DNA from 4 places in the Dietzia sp. 2505 genome. Region 3 is predicted to be linked to each of the others. Evidence: riboswitches for the same ligand, from Rfam matches in the RefSeq annotation. Region 3 holds a riboswitch; each other region holds the start of a gene.
The links. Region 3 has a riboswitch for cobalamin ahead of ABIE38_RS07230 (ABC transporter substrate-binding protein). Riboswitches for the same ligand answer to the same signal wherever they lie in the genome.
Positions count from the first base shown of each region.

Region 1: another riboswitch for cobalamin. It lies ahead of ABIE38_RS08385 (magnesium chelatase subunit D family protein); the one in region 3 lies ahead of ABIE38_RS07230 (ABC transporter substrate-binding protein).
Region 2: another riboswitch for cobalamin. It lies ahead of ABIE38_RS08470 (energy-coupling factor ABC transporter permease); the one in region 3 lies ahead of ABIE38_RS07230 (ABC transporter substrate-binding protein).
Region 4: another riboswitch for cobalamin. It lies ahead of cobN (cobaltochelatase subunit CobN); the one in region 3 lies ahead of ABIE38_RS07230 (ABC transporter substrate-binding protein).

Region 1 is NZ_JBEPON010000003.1:318,634-323,856, forward strand. It holds gene ABIE38_RS08375 (cobyrinic acid a,c-diamide synthase CobB) at 1-155, opposite strand, end outside; gene cobO (cob(I)yrinic acid a,c-diamide adenosyltransferase) at 149-763, opposite strand; gene ABIE38_RS08385 (magnesium chelatase subunit D family protein) at 763-3,021, opposite strand; cobalamin riboswitch at 3,044-3,230, opposite strand; gene cbiE (precorrin-6y C5,15-methyltransferase (decarboxylating) subunit CbiE) at 3,319-4,551, shown strand; gene ABIE38_RS08395 (cobalt-precorrin-4/precorrin-4 C(11)-methyltransferase) at 4,548-5,223, shown strand, end outside.
Region 2 is NZ_JBEPON010000003.1:337,519-342,741, reverse strand. It holds gene ABIE38_RS08485 (energy-coupling factor ABC transporter ATP-binding protein) at 1-744, opposite strand, end outside; gene cbiQ (cobalt ECF transporter T component CbiQ) at 741-1,469, opposite strand; gene ABIE38_RS08475 (energy-coupling factor ABC transporter substrate-binding protein) at 1,485-1,847, opposite strand; gene ABIE38_RS08470 (energy-coupling factor ABC transporter permease) at 1,844-2,584, opposite strand; cobalamin riboswitch at 2,621-2,831, opposite strand; gene ABIE38_RS08465 (P-II family nitrogen regulator) at 2,888-3,178, opposite strand; gene ABIE38_RS08460 (sodium-dependent bicarbonate transport family permease) at 3,193-4,212, opposite strand; gene ABIE38_RS08455 (helix-turn-helix transcriptional regulator) at 4,490-4,792, shown strand; gene efeB (iron uptake transporter deferrochelatase/peroxidase subunit) at 4,853-5,223, opposite strand, start outside.
Region 3 is NZ_JBEPON010000003.1:79,040-84,262, reverse strand. It holds gene ABIE38_RS07250 (GyrI-like domain-containing protein) at 1-292, shown strand, start outside; gene ABIE38_RS07245 (sugar porter family MFS transporter) at 440-1,873, opposite strand; gene ABIE38_RS07240 (SgcJ/EcaC family oxidoreductase) at 2,051-2,425, shown strand; gene ABIE38_RS07235 (Lrp/AsnC family transcriptional regulator) at 2,460-2,741, shown strand; cobalamin riboswitch at 2,814-2,935, shown strand; gene ABIE38_RS07230 (ABC transporter substrate-binding protein) at 3,054-4,058, shown strand; gene ABIE38_RS07225 (FecCD family ABC transporter permease) at 4,234-5,223, shown strand, end outside.
Region 4 is NZ_JBEPON010000003.1:371,206-376,428, forward strand. It holds gene ABIE38_RS08635 (precorrin-8X methylmutase) at 1-576, opposite strand, end outside; cobalamin riboswitch at 630-744, opposite strand; gene ABIE38_RS08640 (ferredoxin-like domain-containing protein) at 744-1,613, opposite strand; cobalamin riboswitch at 1,695-1,886, shown strand; gene cobN (cobaltochelatase subunit CobN) at 1,878-5,223, shown strand, end outside.

The DNA.
Region 1 (5,223 bases), 240 kb from region 3:
TCGATGTAGTCGGGGCCCACCTTGTGGCCCGAGACCGTCAGGCCCCTGCGCCGCAGGGCCGCCATGAGCCCCGTGGCGACGGTGGTCTTGCCGTGACCCGACGCCGGCGCGGCCACCACGAGCCGGGGCAGGTCGGTGGGCGATCCGGTCACCATTCGATCCCCCTCTGACCCTTCTGACCCGCGTCCATGGGGTGTTTGACCTTGGTCATCTCGGTCACCAGGTCGGCTGCGGCGACCAGACGGGGGTCGGCGTCGCGGCCGGTGATCACCACGTGCTGCCGACCGGGCCGCGAGGTCAGCGTCTCGACCACGTCCTCGACGTCCACCCAGCCCCACTTCATCGGGTAGGTGAACTCGTCGAGCAGGTAGAGGTCGTGCCGCTCGTCGGCGAGCCGGCGCTTGATCTCCGCCCAGCCCTCGGCGGCGTCCGCGGCGTGGTCCTCCTCGGTGCCGTCCTTGCGTGACCACGACCAGCCGGAGCCCATCTTGTGCCACTCGACCGGCCCGCCTTCACCGGTGTCGGCGTGCAGGCGCGCGAGCCGTTCCATCACCGTCTGCTCGCCGATGCGCCACTTGGCGGACTTGACGAACTGGAACACCCCGATGTCCCACCCCTGGTTCCAGGCGCGCATGGCCAGGCCGAACGCTGCGGTCGACTTCCCCTTGCCGGGCCCGGTGTGGACCATGATCAGGGGCTTGTTGCGGCGTTGCCGGGTGCTCAGACCGTCGTCGGGCACCCGGGCCGGTTGTCCCTGCGGCATCAGGCCACCTCTCCCTCGGGGTGGGCGGGGCTGGGTCGTGCCGGGCCGCCGGCCGCGGTGCGGGCGGGTGCGGTGTGGGTGGGTGCGGTGTGGGTGCGGACGGTGCGGGTCAGTCCCTCGGCCGTCACCTCCCCCAGCGGGATGTGCTCGGCGCCCAGGTGGGTGGCGAGCTCGGAGGCCAGACCCATGCGGAACCGGCCGCTCTCGCAGTCCACCACCACCGACGCCACGCCGTGGGAGGCCAGCCCGGCCGCCGCGGCGCGGGACCGGGCGAGGGCGTCCGGGCCGTGGGTGGCGCGGCCGTCGGTGACGACGACGACGAGGGGTCGCCGCTGCGGATCGCGGACCCCCTCGACGCGGAGGAGCTGGGCGGCGGTGAGCAGACCCTCCGCCAGTGGGGTCCGGCCCCCGGCGGGCAGTTCGGCCAGGCGGGCGGCGGCCACGTCCACCGAGGAGGTGGGCGGCAGCGCGACCTGCGCGCCGGACCCGCGGAAGGTCACCAGCCCCACCTTGTCGCGTCGCCGATAGGCGTCGAGGAGCAGGGAGAGAATGGCGGTCTTGACCTGCTCCATGCGGGTGCGCGCGGCCATCGATCCGGAGGCGTCCACACAGAACAGCACCAGGTTGGCCTCCCGCCCCTCGCGGACCGCCGAGCGCAGGTCGCGGGCGGACAGGAGCAGTCGCCCGCCATCGGCTCCCGACTCGCGGCCCCGCGCCGCCTGATGGGACGCGGCGGCGCGGATGGTGGCGGGCAGGTGCACGTCGGAGCCGGTGAACCCGGCCGAGCCCGTGCGCCGGCCGGTGGAGGTGATCGCGCGGGACCGGCGGCCGGAGACGCCGTGGCCCGTGCCAGCGACGGTCAGCAGCCGCGTGCGATACGGGTCCGAGGCCGCCGTGACCGTCCCCGGCTCGGCCGCCGCGGCGCCCGGTCGGCCGTTCTCACCGGCGTCGCGATCCCCCTGCTGCGGGGCACCGGTCTCGTCGCTGGCGTCAGCATCAGCGTCGGTCTCGGAGTCGGCGCCGCCGTTCGACTCCGACGTCGGCCCGTCCTCAGCCGCACCCGACTCGGTGCCTTCGGTGTCGCCCGCATCCGACTCCGCGTGTCCGGCGTGGCCGGTGTCCTCGGCTGATGCGCTCGCCCCAGGATCCTGCTGACCGGTCGTGGCGTCGCCCGCGTTGTCGTCGTCGTTCTTCGTGTCGTCTCCCGGGCCGTCCGTGTCCGGGCCGTCGTCTCGCGGATCGGGCTCGTCGTCGTCCCCCAGGAGGCGGTCGAGGAGGTCCTCGTCGAGCCCCGGGGCGTCGAACGGTGCGCGGCGACGGCGGTGGGGGAGCGCCATGCGCGCGGCCACGCGGATGTCGGCGCGGGTGATGCGGGTCCGGCCCTCCCAGGCGGCGTGGGCGGCGGCCGTGCGCGCGGTGACGATGTCGGCGCGCATACCGTCCACGTCGAATCCGGCGCAGACGGTCGCGATCGTGGTGAGCGCCCAGTCGGTGAGCTCGATGCCGCCCACGCGCTCCCGGGCGGCGGCGATCCGCTCGCGCAGGGTTAGTTCGTCCGCCGCGAAGGTGGCGGAGAATCCCTCCGGGTCGGAGTCGAAGGCGACCCGGCGGCGGATGACCTCGGCCCGCAGCGCCGCCTCGCGCGGTGCGGACACCTCGACGGTGAGGCCGAAGCGGTCGAGCAGCTGGGGCCGAAGCTCGCCCTCCTCGGGGTTCATGGTGCCGATCAGGACGAAGCGGGCGGCGTGCTCCACCGACACCCCGTCCCGCTCGACGGTCACCCGGCCCATGGCGGCGGCGTCGAGGAGCTGGTCCACCACGTGGTCGTGGAGCAGGTTGACCTCGTCCACATAGAGCAGTCCGCGGTGCGCGCGGGCCAGCAGGCCGGGCTCGAACGCGGTGACGCCCTCGCTCAGGGCCTTCTCCAGGTGCAGCGACCCGGCGATGCGGTCCTCGGTCGCACCGATCGGCAGCTCCACCAGACGGACCGGCCGGTGCTCGGTGGGCGCGTCGTGGGGGATCGGGCCGTCGGGGGTCTCGGTGCCGCGGTCGGTCGGGGCGCTGGAGAACCTGTCACCGGCCACCACCTCGATCTGCGGCAGGATCCCGGCCAGCGCGCGCACCATCGTGGACTTGGCGGTGCCCTTCTCGCCGCGGATCAACACGCCGCCGGCCGACGGCGAGACCGCGTTCAGTAGGAGGGCGAGCGCCATGTCGTCGGAACCGACGACGGCGCTGAAGGGGTAGTGCAGTGGCATGGGGGCTCCCGCTCTCGTCTGCCAGACTGGTCAGCGCGAGGCCGGTCTCCGGACTTCCCGGCTCATCTCGGGCGTTCGCGCTGGACGCGATCGCCTGAGAGGCCGGGTTACCGTAGCGGGCCCTGTGCCGGATTCTCACCGGCTTCCCTGATTCTCCCCTCCGCACCGCCCGGGGCGGGTCGTGGGGCACCTCGTGCTGTTGGGGTGTAGTTGTCTCTCCCGGCCGAGGCTACCCAGCGTCCTCGGGCTCCGGGCGGTCGGGCCGGGTGGCCGCGCTCGACGGTAGGGTTCCGCGTCATGAACGTACGGGTGGTCGTGGTGGTCGGCATCGGCGGTGACGGTTGGGCCGGCCTCGACGAGTCCCGTCGCCGTGCCGTCCTGGGCGCCGACGTCCTGCTGGGCGGGGAGCGGCACCTGGCGATGATGCCGGGCGAGGTGGTGGGCGAGCGCGTGGCATGGCCGCGGCCGCTGCGCTCGGGACTGCCCGATCTGCTGGAGCGCTACGACGGCCGGTCGATCGTGGCCCTGGCCTCGGGCGACCCGCTGGTGGCCGGGGTGGCCACGACGTTGATCGACCTGCTCGGCCCGAAGTCGGTGGAGGTGCTGCCGGCGGTGTCGTCGGTTGCGCTGGCGCGCGCCCGGATGCGGTGGCCCGCCGAGTCGGTGGCGGTGCTGCGCGATCACCGGACCCTCGTGCGCGAGGTGGCGCCGGGGCGGCGGGTGCTGGTGCTCTCGGAGGATCGCCACACGCCGTCTCGCGTCGCGGGGGTGTTGGCTGGTGCCGGTTTCGGGGAGAGCACGATGACAGTCCTCTCCGACTTGGGCAGCCCGGACGAGGCGCGTCAGAGTTGCGTGGCGCGCGACTGGGACCCGGGACGCGAGGCGCCCCAGCTGCACGTGCTGGCCGTGGAGTGCGTGGCCGACGCCTCCGCCCGCCCGCTCGGCCTGGCGCCGGGTCTGCCCGACGACGCCTTCGAGAACGACGGCCAGCTCACCCGCCGCGATCTGCGCGCCTCGGCCCTCTCGCGGCTCGCTCCGTCGGCCGGAGGACTGTTGTGGGACGTGGGCGCCGGCGCCGGATCGGTGGGCATCGAGTGGATGCGAGCGCACCCGTCGTGCCGCACTGTGTCTGTAGAGGCCGATCCCGAGCGGGCGGCGCGGGTGGAACGGAACGCCGCGCGGTTGGGCGTGCCGACATTGGCGGTTGTTCATGGGCGCGCGCCGCAGGCCCTCGAGGGGCTCCCTCGCCCCGACGCGGTGTTCGTGGGCGGCGGTGGCACCGCGACCGGGCTGCTGCGGCAGTGCTGGGAGGCGCTGCGTCCCGGCGGCAGGCTGGTCGCGCACGCGGTGACGATCGAGACGGAGCGGGTGCTGATCGATTCCCGCGCGGAGTTCGGCGGCGAGCTCGTACGGTTCCACGTGGAACACGCCGACTCGATCGGCTCGTTCACCGGCTGGGCACCGGCGCGGGCCGTGGTCCAGTGGTGCGCCGTCAAGCCGCGTTCGTCAGCGACCGAGGAGATGCCGTGACCGTTCACTTCGTGGGGGCCGGACCCGGCGCCGCCGACCTGCTCACGCTGCGCGCGGCCGCCGCGCTGGCAGCGGCCGACGTCTGTCTGTACGCGGGCACCTATCTGGACGACGGCGTGCTCGACCACTGCCGAACGGACGCGCGGCTGGTGGACACCCAGCACCTAAACCTGGACGGGATCATCGGGGAGATCGCGGCAGCGCATGCCGAAGGGCTCGAGGTGGTGCGGTTGTGCTCGGGCGACCCGTCGCTGTACTCCGCGCTCGCCGAGCAGACCCGTCGCCTCGATGCAGCGGGCGTGCCCTGGGACGTGGTGCCCGGCGTCCCGGCCTACGCTGCCGCCGCCGCCGAGCTGGGGGTGGAGCTCACCGTGCCCGAGGTGGTGCAGTCGGTCGTGCTGACCCGCGTCCAGGCCCGGTCGACGGCGATGCCGTCGACGGAGTCGCTCGAGAACTTCGCCGCCACCGGGGCGACGCTGGTCCTGCACCTGGCGATCACCCGGATCCGCGAGCTCGCCGAACGGCTGGTGCCCACGCACGGCGCGGAGTGTCCGGTCGCGGTGGTGGCCAACGCCAGCCGCCCGCACCGCGTCGAGCTGCGGGGCACCCTCGGCGACATCGCCGACGCGGTCGAGTCGGCCGGCCTGCGGCAGGCTGCGGTGATCCTGGTGG
Region 2 (5,223 bases), 260 kb from region 3:
CCACGGAGTGGTGAGCCGGGCCGCGGCGAGGAGCCCCTCGTCCTGCAGCACGCCGTGGACGGGGCCGCGGGTCAGCGCTCCGCCCGAGAGCACCACCGCGTCGTCCGCCCAGGCCCAGGCGAGATCGACATCGTGCGTGGCCATGAGGATCGCGGCCCCCGCGGCGCGAAGTGACTCCAGCGCCGCCAGCAACTCCTCACAGGAGAGCGCGTCGAGCCCGGCCGTCGGCTCGTCGAGGAGCAGGACGCGGGGCCGCATCGCCAGCGCTCCCGCCAGGGCCACCCTCTTGCGCTGCCCGAAGGACAGGTGGTGGGGGACGCGGTCGGCGAGCTCGGTGATCGCCAGCGCCGACAAGGCCTCGTCGACCCGGCGGGCCACCTCGGCGCGATCCACTCCGAGGTTCACCGGGCCGAAGGAGACGTCGGCCCGCACGGTCGTGGCGAAGATCTGGTCGTCGGGTTCCTGGAGCACCATCTGCACCGACTGCCGCAGGCGGGTGCGGTCGGCGCGGCGGTCCCGGATCCGCTCGCCGTCGAGCTCCAGCTCCCCCGCCTCGAGGCGGTTCAGGCCCACGAGCAGCCGCATCAGCGTGGTCTTGCCACTGCCGTTACCGCCGAGGAGCGCCAGCTTCGCCCCGGCGGGGATCGTCAGGTCGGCGCCGTCGAGCACGGTGTGGGTGTGGCCGCCGTGGGCGTCGAGTCGCCGGTAGGAGAACCGGGCACCGCGCAGCGCGAGGACGGTCACGTGAGGACCCCCAGTATCGAGACGGACACGAGAACCAGACAGATGACGAGCAGGCGGGCCGCCGAGACCGGGGCCGCCTCGGCGAGCACCGCGGTCTGGCCGCGCTCGGCGCGCATGGACATGGCGTCGTCGATCGCCCGTGCCCGCCTGACGGACAGGACGAAGACCGAGGCGAACTGCGTCCCGACAGAGGTGATCGCGGCCCGGGCGGTGCGGTGTCCGAGCCTGAGGTCGTGGGAATGCCGCAGCGTACGGGCGGAGTCGATGAGCAGGCCGATGAGCCGGTAGGTGGTGTCCACGACGTGAGCCAGCGGGGCGGGCAGCCCGGCCCGCCGGCCGGCGGCCAGGAGGTCGGCGACGGGCGTGGTGCACGCCAAGGTGATGGTGGCGGCCGTCGCGGCGATCGCCCTGCTCACCGTCCGCCACGCGGTGTCGACCCCGCCCGGATCCACCACGAGTCGCCAGTCCACCAGGTCCAGGACGAGGGGTCCGGTTCCCAGGACCAGAAACGCGACGGGGGCGAGCAACGCCGCGAGGTAGATCCTGGCGGGGACGCGGGCCAGCGCAAGTGCGCAGTAGCAGCAGACGGCCAGGATCGCCACGTGGCCCCCCGGTGGCGGCACGAGCAGTGCCGCCACCAGCAGACCGCCGAAGAGCAGCAGCTTCTCGGCCACCGGGAGGTCCGACCAGCGGTTGTGGGAGGCCGCGAGTTCGAGTGGGTTCACCTGGTGCTCGGTCGGTCAGTGCCCGGTCGGACCCGTGGCCGCCGCCGACGTGGTCGCCGCACCCGCCGCGCTCTCCCGGCGCTGTCTGCTGCGCGTCCGTAGGACGCCGAGTCCGTATCCCACGATCCCGCCGCCGATCCCGGCCTGGAGGGCGAACACTCCTGATTCGACCTCCCCCGGCAGCTCGGGCAGGAGCGGCTCGAACCACGGCTCGTAGTCGGGAGAGACCTCGCTGATGGTCCCCTCGGCCTGACCGTCCGCACCCTCGAACTCGCCGCCCGCCCCGGCGCCGTAGACCAGGGAGAACACCGCGATCGCGAACGCCACGGCGACCAGTCCCACGAGCACCCATACGCTGACGTGCTTCCTCCCGTTCATCGCACCGGCTCCGTGGCCTCGACCCGATCGGTACGGTCCCCGGGATCCGCGAAGGTTCCCGCTCCGGCGAGTCGCGCCCTCCGGAAGAAGCCCACCAGGTCGAGCTCGCGGGAGGCGATACGCAGGAGCACGCTGACGATCACCACGACGATCAGGGCCTCGACGATCGCCAGCGGGATCTGGGTGATCGCGAAGACGGCGAGGAACTCGGCCATCGAGTGCCACAGGCCGTGCTCGGCGCTCGGGAACGCCAGTGCGAGCTGGGCGCTGGTGACGAGATACGTCACCAGGTCGGCGAGGAACGCGGCGACGAAGACCGCGCCGAGCAGCGGCACCGCGACCCGTCGACACAGGACGAACGCGCCGTAGGCGACCCACGGCCCGGCGACCCCCATGGAGAACACGTTCGCGCCGAGCGTGGTGAGGCCCCCGTGCGCGAGTAGCAACGCCTGGAAGATCAACACCACGGTGGCGACGAAGGCCATGACGGGGGGCCGGAAGATGATCGTCCCCAGGCCGGTCCCGGTGGGGTGCGAGCTGGAGCCCGTCACCGACGGGAGCTTGACGGCCGACATGACGAACGTGAACGCCCCGGCCACGCCGAGCAGGACGCCCGCCTCCGGTGTCCGCTGGACCGTCCTGATGACCTCGCGCGCGCCGTGGATCACGAACGGCGCCGCGACGACCGTCCATGCCACAGCGTGCACCGAGGGGAGGAAACCCTCTGCGATATGCATGTGCCTGAGACCTTTCTGCCCATCACCTCGCGGGCACTCGTGGTGGCAGCCACGGCCGGTCTCCTGGCTCACGGGTTCCCCCGGCCCACCCCGGAGGGATGGGCCGGATCGCCGCCGGTCCGCCTTCCCACCCACACAACGCGTGCGAGCAGTGGCACAGAGGACTGGCGACATCATCCGTTCACAGTGGCGAGGGCCGCCCCGGTCTCACACCGGGTTCCCGAACACCGCAGCTGAGCAGATCCTATCCCCCTCCCGGCTGCCGGCCCCGCGGTACCGACCCGGTGCGGCTCCGGCGCCGGCTCAGTACCGCACCGACTGGGCGTCCGAGACCAGACACATGCCACCGACTGACTGCAGAAGGGGTCGCAGTGACTGGAGGACCTCGTCGATCCTGTCGGGGTCGACCGCGACGAGCACGAAGGTGTTGTCGAACGTGGAGAAGGGGTCCCCGCCGCGCTCACCGTGCTGGCCCCGCCCGTAGATACCGGGGATCACGGTGCGGTGGGTCAGGCCCAGCGAGTCCAGCGCGCCGAGGAACCTCCCGGCGACCCCGGACTCCACCACCAGTTCGATCCTCTTGACGTCTCTCATGGGATCTCCTCGCCTCAGGCGCCCAGGTACTGGGCGACGGTGTAGTAGAGCGGAATGCCGACGACGATGTTGAACGGGAATGTCACGGCAAGGGCCATTGTGAAGTACCGGGACGGCCGCGCCTCGGGGATCGCGTAGCGCACGACGGCCGGCACGACGATGTAGGACCCGCTCGCCGCCAGCACGGCGAGCATGGTCAGGTCGCCGACCGGCAACCCGGCCAGGGCACCCAGGGACAGTGCCATCGATGCTCCGACCAGCGGCATCACGATGCCGAACCCGATGAGGAACGGCCCGACGTCACGGACCTCGCGCAGCTGACGAGCGACGAGCAGTCCCATCTCGAGCAGGAAGAAGGCCAGCAGGCCCTTGAACATGTCGTTGACGAACGGGGACATGGCCTCGCCGGCGTCGGCCCCCACCACGGTGCCGATCACGAGCGACCCGATCAGCAGCAGGTGCGCGCCGTCGGTGAACGCCTCGTGGAGGATCGCCCGCATCGACAGGGGTGCGCCCGACGCGGGACCGGAGGCTCCGGCCCCCGTCTCGCCCGCCATCTGGGCTGAGCGTTGACGTGACCGTGCCCAGGTGGCGAGAAGCACCGCCATGATGATCGCGGGCGATTCCATGAGCACCAGGGCGACCGTCATGTACCCGCCGGGCTCCTCCCCACGGGCGGTCACGAACTGCGTCGCGGCGATGAAGGTCACCGCGCTGACCGACCCGTAGGTCGCGGCGATGGCGGCCGCGTCGAACTCGTTCACCCTGCGCCGCAGGACCAGGAAGCCCAGTGCAGGGATCACCAGGGCCAGGAGGAGGGCGATGCCGACCACCGCCGCGGCACGACCGGTCAGGCCGGTCTCGCGCAGAGCCTGGCCACCCTTGAACCCGATCGCCATGAGCAGGTAGAGCGACAGGAACTTGGTGACGGGGGCCGGGATCTCCAGGTTGGAGCGCACCGCGGCGACGAACAGCCCCAGGAAGAAGAACAGGATCGGCGGGTCCGTGAGGCTGCCGAGAATGCTGAGGTCCATCGAGTCTCCCCTGATCTGACCGGAGTCCGTGCGCCGCCGAGTGGGACGAGCGGATCCCCGTGGTGGCGTGCGATCCGCCTGTTCCGAGCGAGTAACAGGAAGGACAATACACGATTCGCAAGACATGTTTTATAACAGGCTAAATTTGTGTCGTGCATTGCGGCGTGGCGGACGGAGCGGGGCCGCGGAAGGCCGGGGTCCGAGGACGCCCACATGCGTACCGTGATTCACGTCAGGCAAAATGGCACTCGGAAGTCGTCTGTGATGGGGTGATGTGGTGGCGGAGTGGACGTTTCTCACCAATCACGCGCACGTCCTGTTGTGCATCGCGCAGGACTCCGAGACGCGACTGCGCGACATCGCCGACGCGGTCGGGATCACCGAGCGCGCCACCCAGCGGATCGTGGCCGAGCTGGAGGAGGCCGGGTACCTCCAGCGGATCCGGGACGGGCGCCGCAACCGCTACAGCCTCAACCGGGACCTGCCCCTGCGTCACCCACTCGAGCGGGACCACATGGTCGGGGAGATCCTCAGCGTGCTGGGGGCACCGCGGAAGGGCGCTCGCGACCAGAGCGTGTGACCGCCGTGCCCCCAGGCCTGACACCGCAGGGGTCAGGTCCACCGCAGCCGCCCAGGAGTCCTAGCCGGTGGCCGTCTCCAACAGTTGCTGACCGATATAGGTCTGCCCGTCCCGCAAGCCTGGGGGAATCGCGAACACCGAGTTGGTCAGGTGCTGCAGGTACTCGGTGAGCAGGTCGAACTGCATGCGGGCGAGGAGCGGTGTGAAGTGTCGGCGCGGGTCGCGGACGAAGGCGATGAAGAACAGGCCGGCGTCCAGCCGTCCCAGTTCGTCCGAGCCGTCGGTGTAGTTGTAGCCGCGCCGGAGCATGTGCACCCCGGCGTTCCGGGTGGGGTGCATCAGCGCCAGGTGGCTGGCCTCGGGGATGGCGGGTGAGCCGCCCGTCGAGCGCGCGGTGAAGTCGGGGGCGCTGAACTCGTCGCCACCCGACA
Region 3 (5,223 bases):
GGCCGAGCCGTTGCCCGAGGGGGTCGGCGGGGAGGCGGAGGACTCCGGCGGGATGCGCGTGGTGGCCTCCGAGCTCCCGGCCGGCCAGGTCGCCGTGACGAGCCACCTCGGCTCCTACGACGGGCTGGGCGAGGCGTGGCAGGAGTTCATGGGCGAGATCGGATCCCTGGGGCGCGCTCCGGCGAGTCCGTTCTGGGAGTCGTACGTCACCGAACCCTCGCCGGACATCGATCCCGCGACCCTGCGCACCGACCTGTTCTGCCCGGTGCGGACGCCCGACGACGCGGCCTGATCGGCCCGTGCCGGGCCATTCGCCCCGCTGCCCGCCCCACATCGAGAAGAGCGTTCCGCGCACCCCTTTCTCGGCCGATGTGTGCGGAACGCTCTTGGCGACGGGCCTGGCTGGGCGGGGGGCGGCGGAGAGGGCGCGGGGGCCGGATTACTCCATGTCCTCGAGCGAGCGGCCGGTGGTCTCGGGGATGAACTTGGCCACGAACAGCAAGGACAGCAGCGCCGACACCGCGTAGAAACCGTAGGTGAACGTCAGGCTGAACTCGGCCATCGGCGGGAACGCGGTGGAGACCGCGAAGTTCGCCAGCCACTGGGCGGCCGCGGCCAGGCCGAGCGCCGCCGTGCGGATGCGGTTGTTGAACATCTCGCCGAGCAGCACCCACACCGCCGGTCCCCAGGACATGCCGAAGAACACGACGAAACCGTTGGCGGCGATCAGCGCGACCAGCCCCTGGGTATCAGCGAGTTGGGGAGCCATTTCGCCGTCGGGCCCCGGACCCATCGTGGCGGTGCTGAACATCAGGGCCATCACCGCGAGCGAGACGGTCATGCCCACTGATCCCGTCATGAGCAGCCTGCGACGCCCGATCTTGTCGATCAGCGCGATGGCCACGATCGTCACGACGATGTTCGTGACCGAGGTGATGACGGTCTGGGTGAGCGCATCCGCCTCGGTGAAGCCGACCGACTGCCAGAGGGAGGTCGAGTAGTAGAAGATCACGTTGATGCCCACGGCCTGCTGGAAGACGGACAGCACGATGCCGATCCACACGATCGGCAGGAGGTTCCTGCCGCTCGGGGTGAGCATGTCCTGCCACGACCGCTTCCTGTCCTCGCGGACCGTCGCTCGGATCTCCTTGATGCGGTTGTCGACGCCGCTGGACTGGATGGTGCGCAGGACGTCTCTCGCCTCGCCGACCAGCCCCTTGGCCAGCAGGTAGCGGGGCGACTCGGGGATCATGAGCGCCAGCACGCCGTAGGTGATGGCGGGGACCAGCTCGGTGAGGAACATCCAGCGCCAGGCCTGGATCCCCAACCACAGTTCCTCGATCGCGCCACCGGCCACGGCTGCCAGCCAGGCGTCGGAGAGCAGGGCGACGAAGATGCCGGAGACGATCGCGAGCTGCTGGAGGGACCCGAGGCGGCCGCGGATCGAGGGCGGGGCCACCTCGGCGATGTACGCCGGCGCGATGACGGAGGCCGCACCGACGCCCAGGCCACCGACCACCCGCCACAGGATGAGATCCCAGGGGCCGAAGGCGAGCCCGGATCCGATCGCGCTGACGGTGAACAGCGCCGAGGCCAGGACCATGACGCGCGTGCGCCCCCAGCGGTCGGCGAGGCGGCCCGCGAGATACGCGCCGGCGATGCACCCGAGCAGGGCAGAGGAGACGACGAACCCGGTGAGGCCGGCGTTCATCCCGAAGGTCTCCTGGACGGCGTCCACGGCGCCGTTGATGACGGCGGTGTCGAAGCCGAAGAGGAAGCCGCCGAGCGCGGCGACCAGGGAGATGATCACCACCCGGCCGGTGTGGAAGGACTCCTCGTCCGAACCCTTGGCCGAGACGTTCCGTGTGGACATGGCGTACCCCGTTCCCGGGCCGGATGGACGTCCTGATGTCTGGTGAACGGAGCGTAGGCCCACTACGGGTGTGGCGCAAGTCACATATTTCTTTTCGATTCCGAGGTACGAGCGCCCTATTCGAGAACACGTTCTAGGCTCGAGGTGTCTCGCCGTCATACCGAAAGGGCCACCGTCGTGAGTGCCTCCCCCGAGCAGATCCGTGCCACCGCAGACTCCTACATCGCCGGGCTGGTCGCCGGCGATCTCGAGGCCGTGATGGACCTCTACGCCGAGAACGCGACGGTCGAGGACCCGGTCGGGGGCGGCACCGTCCACGAGGGCAAGGCGGCGATCCGGGAGTTCTACTCGTCCGTGGTGGCCATGAAGATCGACGGCGAGGTGATCGAGGCGCGGGTGTGCGGCGACGACCTGCTGTTCAACTTCGAGATCACCACCCACTTCGACGCCGACTCCAAGGCCACCATCAACGTGTGGGACCTGATGACCCACGACGAACAGGGCAAGATCCGTTCGATGCGCGCGTACTGGACCCCGGAGAACATGCGCTGAGCCGGGGTCGCGCGACTGGACTACCCTTCAGGCCATGATCACCGCCATCGTCTTCGTCCACGCCGAGACGGCGCGCATCCCCGAGGTCGCCGAGGCGATCGCCGAGATCGACGGGGTCTCCGAGGTGTACTCGGTGACGGGCACCATCGACCTCATCGTGCTCGTGCGGGCCCGCCGCAACGAGGAGGTGGCCGACATCGTCTCCGACCGCCTGAACAAGGTCCCGGGCGTGGTGGACACAGAGACGCACATCGCGTTCCGTGCGTTGTCCAAGCACGACCTCGAGGCGGCGTTCTCCCTCGGGTACGACGAGTAGACCCCCTCCCCGTGCGCACAGTTGCCGGGAGGTGCCCTCACCATTCCCGCTACGACTGTGCATACTGACATCACGACTTGCTGATCTCCGGATACGCAGGGGAAGACCGGTGAGAATCCGGCGCTGACCCGCAACGGTGTGTCGTCACCTCGGTGACGACGAGCCCGATTACCTGCCCGGAGGTTCGCGACTTCCGTCCATCGCCGAGGTCTGCGATCCGGAGTCCTGCACGGTCGGCCGCCGGCGTCGACGGCTGCCCACCTGCGGGTCTCGTGTGTTCGTGGGCAACACGACACGATCCGAGGTCTGATCATGTTCCGTCGCCAGTCCAGGTCCACCATCACGCTCGCCGCGCTGCTCGTCACGGGGGTCACCCTCGCGGGCTGCTCCCGCGGCGAGGCGCAGGAGGGCACCGCCTCCGGGGCGGTGTTCGCCGAGCCGGTGACCATCACCAACTGTGAGCGTGAATCCACGTTCGACGCCCCGCCCGAGCGGATCATCACGATGAACGCCCACGTCACGGAGACCCTCATCCAGATGGGTGCGGGGGACCGGATCGTCGGCCGCGGGTACGGGAACCGCGAGGACGTCCTGCCCGAGGTGGCCGAGGAGATGGAGCGGATACCCGGGCTCGCCGAGGAGTACCCCAGTTGGGAGCAGATCATCGATCTGGAGCCGGACCTGGTGGTGGCCGGCATGCGCAGCGCGTTCGACGAGAAGGAGGGCCGCAGCCGGGACGCCCTCGACGCGGCGGGTATCGACACCTTCCTGTTCTCCGAGTACTGCGGCGACGGGTTCCCGGACGTCTCCATGCTCGAGACCGACTTCTCCCAGCTGGGTCGGGTCCTCGGGCTGGAGGAGGGCGCGCAGGAGCTCACCGAGGGCATCGTCGACCGGATCGAGTCGGTCCGCGCCACCCTGGACGAGGCCGGCATCTCGGGGACCCCGACGTTCTTCTACGACAGCGGCGAGGCGGAGCCGATGACGATCGGCGGCGTCGGCATCGGCCAGCTGATCGGTGAGTACGCGGGAGCCGACAACATCTTCATCGAGGGCGACCGGCCCTACCTCAAGACCACGTGGGAGATCCTCGGCGAGCGCCGGCCGGAGGCGATCGTGGTGCTCGACTACGGCGCCACCAGCGCCGAGGACAAGATCGCCTACCTGCGCAACCAGCCCATCATGTCCACGACGCCGGCGATCCGCGACGACCGCATCGTGGTGGTCCCCCTCGCCGACTTCTTCGAGAGCTCCCGGATGGCGACGTCGGTGGAGACCATCGCCCGCGAGCTCCACCCCGACGCCTTCGGGCGCTGAGGTGGCGACAGTCGTCCACGACGGGGGCCGCAGCGCACGTGGCACGGGGGCAACGGTTCCGGACCCCCCGTCGGCTCCGAACCGCCGCGCGGAAGCATCCCGCCCCCCGTCGCAGCCCCGCCCCCCGTCACAGGCCCGCACCACGGAACCGCGCCGCGACAGGCGGCCGCTGGGGTTGGTCCTCGCTCCGCTACTGGGCCTCCTCGCCCTGTCCGTGGCGGTGGGGGTCTCCCTGGGGTCGGTGTCCATCCCACTCGGCGACGTCTGGGCGATCGTCGCCCACCGTGTGGCCCCGGGTTCCTTCACCCCGTGGTGGTCCGAGGCCCGCGAGGCGATCGTGATCGAGTCCCGGCTGCCGAGGTCGCTGATGGCGGCGGCGGTCGGCGCGTCCCTCGCGGTGGCGGGAGGCGTCGCCCAGGCGGTCACGCGCAACCCGCTGGCCGATCCGTACCTGCTGGGGGTGTCGTCCGGGGCCGGCTTCGGCGTCGTGGTCCTGACCGTCCTGGGTGTGGGGGCCGGGATGTGGGGTGTCTTCACGCTCCCGATGGCCGCCTTTCTCGGCGCCCTGCTGCCGCTGGCCGGGGTGGTCCTGGTGGCTCGTCGCGCGCACGACACCACGGCGATCGTTCTGGTGGGGGCGGCCCTGACGATGATGTTCGGCGCGCTCAACACGTTCACGCTGTTGGTGTTGGGCGACGACCACCAACTGGGCACCGTCATGCGCTGGCTGGCCGGCGGGTTCGGTGACGCCGGGTGGACCATGCTCCTGGCCCCGGCTGCGATTCTCGCCGTCGCGGGCGTCCTGGTGATGCTGTCGAGCCGCCACCTGGATCTCCTCCTGACCGGCGACGACGGGGCCACGGCCATGGGCATGAACGTCCCGCGGTTCCGGTTGCTCATGTTGCTGCTGGTCTCGATGCTCACCGCCGGGGCGGTGGCGGTGTCCGGGACCATCGGGTTCATCGGACTGCTCATCCCGCATCTCGCCGGATACCTCACCGGGCGCACGTCGGCCCGGCTCCTGCCGACGGCCGCGGTGCTCGGCGCGGTGGCCCTGGTGCTGGCCGACATCGCGGCCCGATCCGTCAGCGACGGTGCCGAACTCCCGGTGGGCGTGGTCACGGGGATCGTGGGCGGGCCGGTGTTCCTGGTCATGCTGTGGCGG
Region 4 (5,223 bases), 290 kb from region 3:
GATACCGTGGTCGTCCGCCAGGCAGGCCAGCGCGGCCTTGGACTCGGCGGCGCCGATGAAGCCCACGGGGCACCCGACGATCGCCGCCGGATGGGGGGCGCCGTCCAACAGCAACTCCAGCAGGTGGAACAGCGCGGTGGGGGCGTTGCCGATCGCCACCACGGCACCGTCGAGCCGCTCGCCCCACAGCGAGAGGGCGGCGGCGGAGCGGGTGGTGCCCATCTGCCGGGCCAGCTCGGGCACGCGGGGATCGGACAACAGGCACACCACGTCGTTGTTCCGGGGGAGCCGGGACCTGGTGATCCCGGAGGCCACCATGTGGGCGTCGCAGAGGATCGGCGCCCCGGCCTCGAGCGCGGATCGCGCGGACCCCACCAGTCCCGGATGGACCTGCAGGTCATCGACGAGGTCGGTCTGCCCGGTGCCGTGCACCATCCGGACGGCGAGCCGCTCGGCGTCCTGGGGGACGCGCGACAGATCGGTCTCCCGCCGGATGGTGGCGAACGAGTCGACGTAGATCGCAGGCCCGTCGTCGACATAATCGTAGCGGCGTGGCGGCCTGGGGACAGCAGGCATGGGTCCTCCTCGGGGTTCTCGCCCCGGTCAGAAGTCTCAGGCGACGCGCCAGGAAGCGCGTCGATCCCTCGGCCAGTATCTGGCTTGGCGGCCCGTCGACCGGGCCTCACAGTGGCGGAACCGCCCCGGACTCGCACCGGGTTCCTCGCCGTGGGACAGCGGCGAGTCTACGTGCGCACGGTGAGCACGCCGCGCCACGGGGTGACGATGAGCTCGGTGACGTCCTCGCCGGTGAGGCGATCGATCACGGCACGGGTGAGGACGCCGTCCGGGGCCCCGACGTGCTCGATCCGTCCCGAGGAGCCCGGGACCGGGCCGTACGGCAGCGCGGGGGCCGGGGTGGGGAGACGACCGTCGCCCGGGCAGGCGGCGGTCAGCGGCACCGGGAGTTCACGCACGTGCCAGGGCGCGTCGGGGCCGGTACCGCGGGCGGCGGCGAAATCGCGGGCCAGGTCGAGCAGGCGATCGGCCGCCTCCTCGAGGGGCACCACCGCCGACCAGTCCGCACCCGCCCGCAGCTGCACGGTGTCGGCGTCGAGGGCCGCCAGCCCCAGGTCCCCGGGGCGGTCCACCAGGTCGCCGCGGCCGTCGTCGAGGACGAACAGGAACCGCCCGGACAACCCGGCCAGCCCGGGATCCGCCCGGAGACCGGCGTCGAGCCGGTCGGTCACGCGGCGGAGGTCGGCCCTCCCGCCGACCAGGCCGGTGAGCGGGGAGACGAGCACGTTGCGGACGAGCTCGTGCGACGGGGCGGGCAGCAGCCCGGTCGCGGCGAGGGCCGCCACGACCTCGTCCGCGAGCCGTCCGTCGCGGCTCATCGGCAGGGCCCGCAACTGCAGGTTGGCTCGTGTGGTCACGTGCACGTCGTCGTCGCCGTATTTCGCTGCGACCCTATGCAGCGCGGCGAGGGACTCCGGCGACACCCGTCCGCCCGGGACGCGGAGCCGGACAAGGGCGCCGTCCTCGGCGGGCCACGGGCGCAGGACGCCGGGGCACATGTCGGTGCGGGTGCGGCGGGTCGGTCCGGAAACGCTCACGGGGCTCAGTGTGGCACCCGGGGGTGTGGCGCGGCGAGCGGGTAGCCGGCGGCCGGACACCCGTTGGGGAGCGGCGCCGGATAGGCTCGCCGGTGCCGTGGTGCTCGGGAAGCCGGAGGAAAAGCCGGCGCGGCCCTCGCCACTGTAGTCGCGGAGTCGCGCACCCTCGTCCGTCCCCGAGTGGGGCGGAGACCACTGGGCCCAGGCCCGGGAAGGTCGGTCGCGCGGCGTCGATGCGAAAGCCAGGAGACCGGCCACGGCGTCATGTTCCACGAGGGTTTGGAGAAGAACATGCGCCATGACCGGCGTTCGGCGTCCCCTGAGGACGCCTCGGCACCATCGGACGACACCGCACCATCGGACGACACCGCACCATCGACTGACACGGCATCACCACGGCGCTCGGGCCAGCCACCACGCATCACCCTGCTGTCCACCTCGGACACGGATCTGCTCTCCGCGCGGGCCTCTCGCGCGCAGTGGACGCTCGGCAACCCGTCCCGGGTCGACGTGGACTCGGACCTGCCCGGCCTGCTCGCCGGCGCCGACCTGGTCGTGGTCCGGATCCTCGGGTCCCGCCGGTCGTGGGAGCCCGGGTTCGCCGCGGTCATGGCCTCCGGCCGGCCGGTGGTCGTCCTGGGCGGCGAGCAGGCCCCGGACGCCGACCTGATGGAGTTGTCCACCGTCCCGATCGGTATCGCGGCCGAGGCACACCGCTACCTCGCCGAGGGGGGAGAGCGGAACCTCGCCCAGCTCCACGCCTTCCTCTCGGACACCGTGCTGCTCACCGGCACCGGATTCGCACCCCCGGAGAGCGTCCCGGTGTGGGGGATGCCACCGCGGCCGGAGTCTGTGGCCTCCCCGATCGGAACCGACCAGTCGCGGGGCGTCCCCCGCGTGGGAGTGCTCTACTACCGGGCGCACGAGGTCAGCGGGAACTCGGAGTTCGCGCATGCGCTCGCCGATGCCATCGACGCCACCGGGCAGGCCGTGGGCGTCCCCGTGTTCGCCGGGTCGCTCCGCTCGGCCCCCGACGAGCTGTTCGAGGCGCTCGGGACGCTCGACGCGCTGATCGTCACGGTCCTGGCCGCCGGCGGCACCACGCCAGGCGCGGTGAGCGCGGGCGGCGAGGACGAGACGTGGGACGTCGAACGGATCGCGACGCTCGACATCCCGGTGCTGCAGGGGCTGTGCCTGACGTGGAGTCGGGAGGACTGGGAGGCCTCCGACGACGGCGTCAACCCGCTGGACTCGGCCAACCAGATCGCGATCCCCGAGTTCGACGGCCGAATCATCACCGCGCCGTTCTCGTTCAAGGAGATCGACGCCGACGGGTTGCCCCGGTACGTGGCCGACCCCGAACGCTGCGCCCGCGTCGCGGGGATCGCGGTCTCGCACGCGCGGCTGCGTCACGTGCCCGCGGCCGAGCGACGCGTCGCGCTGGTGCTCTCGGCCTACCCGACCAAGCACTCGCGGATCGGAAACGCGGTCGGTCTGGACACCCCGGTGTCGACCATCCGACTCCTGCGCCGCATGCGCGACGAGGGGTACGACCTGGGGCCGGCGGACGGGCCGGTCGCCCGGTTCCTCGACACCGCGGGGGACTACGCCGACGACACCGCCGCCGGAGACGCGCTGATCCACGCCCTGATCGCCGCGGGCGGTCAGGACGAGGAGTGGCTCACGAACGCCCAGCTCACCGACAGTCACGTGCGGATCTCGACCGACGACTACCTCGCGTGGACGGCGGACCTGCCCGAGTCGCTGCGCTCCGAGATGGTCGAGGCCTGGGGGCAGGCGCCCGGTCAGCTGTTCGTCAACGACGCCGGCGAGATCGTCCTGGCCACCATCCAGGCCGGCAATGTCGTCCTGTTGATCCAGCCGCCCCGCGGGTTCGGCGAGAACCCGGTCGCGATCTACCACGATCCCGAGTTGGCGCCCTCCCACCACTACCTGGCCGCCTACCGGTGGCTGGCGCGGGGTTTCGGCGCCCACGCGCTGGTCCACATCGGCAAGCACGGTTCGCTGGAGTGGCTGCCGGGCAAGAACGCCGCGCTGTCGGCGTCGTGCGCGACCGACGCGGCGATCGCGGACATGCCGTTGATCTACCCGTTCCTGGTCAACGACCCGGGGGAGGGGGCCCAGGCCAAGCGTCGCGCCCACGCCACGATCGTCGACCACCTGGTGCCGCCGATGGCCCGCGCCGAGTCCTACGGTGACATCGCCCGCCTCGAGCAGCTGCTGGACGAGTACGGCAACATCGCCTCCATGGACCCGGCCAAGCTGCCGGCCATCCGCGCGCAGATCTGGACCCTCATGCGGTCGGCACACATGCACGAGGACCTGGGCCTGGAGCAGCAGCCGGGGGACGAGGAGTTCGACGACTTCCTGCTCCACGTCGACGGCTGGCTGTGCGAGATCAAGGACGTCCAGATCCGCGACGGCCTGCACGTGCTGGGTCAGGCGCCGGACGGCGAGGCCCGGGTGAACCTGGTGCTGGCGATCCTGCGGGCCTCCCAGGTGTGGGGTGGTGAGTTCGGCGCGGTCCCCGGTCTGCGCCGCGCGCTCGGGCTGGGGGAGGACGCCCCGACCCCGGAGGTCGACCGCGTGGAGGCCCTGGCCCGGGCGCTGGTCGAGGACATGGACGCCCGGGGGTGGGACCTCGCGGCGGTGCCGGAGGTCCTGGCCGCCGCGGGGCTCGGGTCCGGTGGGACCGGAACCGGCGGTGAGTCCGCGGGCGACGAGGTCGGGATCGACGAGGTCGGGATCGACGAGGTCAAGATAGACGACGACGAGGTCGGCCGCGTGCTGGAGTTCGCCGCCCGCGAGGTGGTTCCGCGCCTGGCCGCCACCGTCGATGAGCTCGACGCGGTGATGCACGCCCTGGACGGCGGATTCGTGCCGGCCGGTCCGTCGGGCTCGCCCCTGCGCGGCCTGGTCAACGTGCTGCCGACCGGCCGCAACTTCTACACCGTGGACCCGCGCGCCATTCCGTCCCGGCTGGCCTGGGACACGGGCCAGGCGATGGCCGACTCTCTGCTGGACCGCCATGTGGCGGAGACCGGCGAGTACCCGAGCTCGGTGGGATTGTCGATCTGGGGCACCTCGGCCATGCGGACCTCGGGTGACGACGTGGCTGAGGTCCTGGCCCTGCTCGGCGTCCGTCCGGAATGGGACGAGGCCTCCCGCCGGGTCAACGGGCTCGAGGTGGTCCCGGCCGCCGAGCTCGGACGCCCGCGCGTCGACGTGACCGTGCGCATCTCGGGGTTCTTCCGGGACGCCTTCCCGCACGTCATCACCATGCTCGACGACGCCGTCCGGATGGTGGCGGACCTCGACGAGCCGGCCGAGCACAACTACGTCGCCGCTCACACCCGCGCGGACCTGGCCGAGCACTCAGACCACCGGCGCGCGACCACCCGCATCTTCGGCTCCGCGCCGGGGTCGTACGGCGCCGGGATCCTGCAGACCATCGAGGCCGGCAACTGGCGGGACGACCGCGACCTGGCCGAGGTCTACACCCGGTGGGGAGGCTTCGCCTACGGCCGCGACCTGGACGGCGTCCCGGCCGCGGACGACATGCGCACCAACTACCGGCGCATCGCGGTGG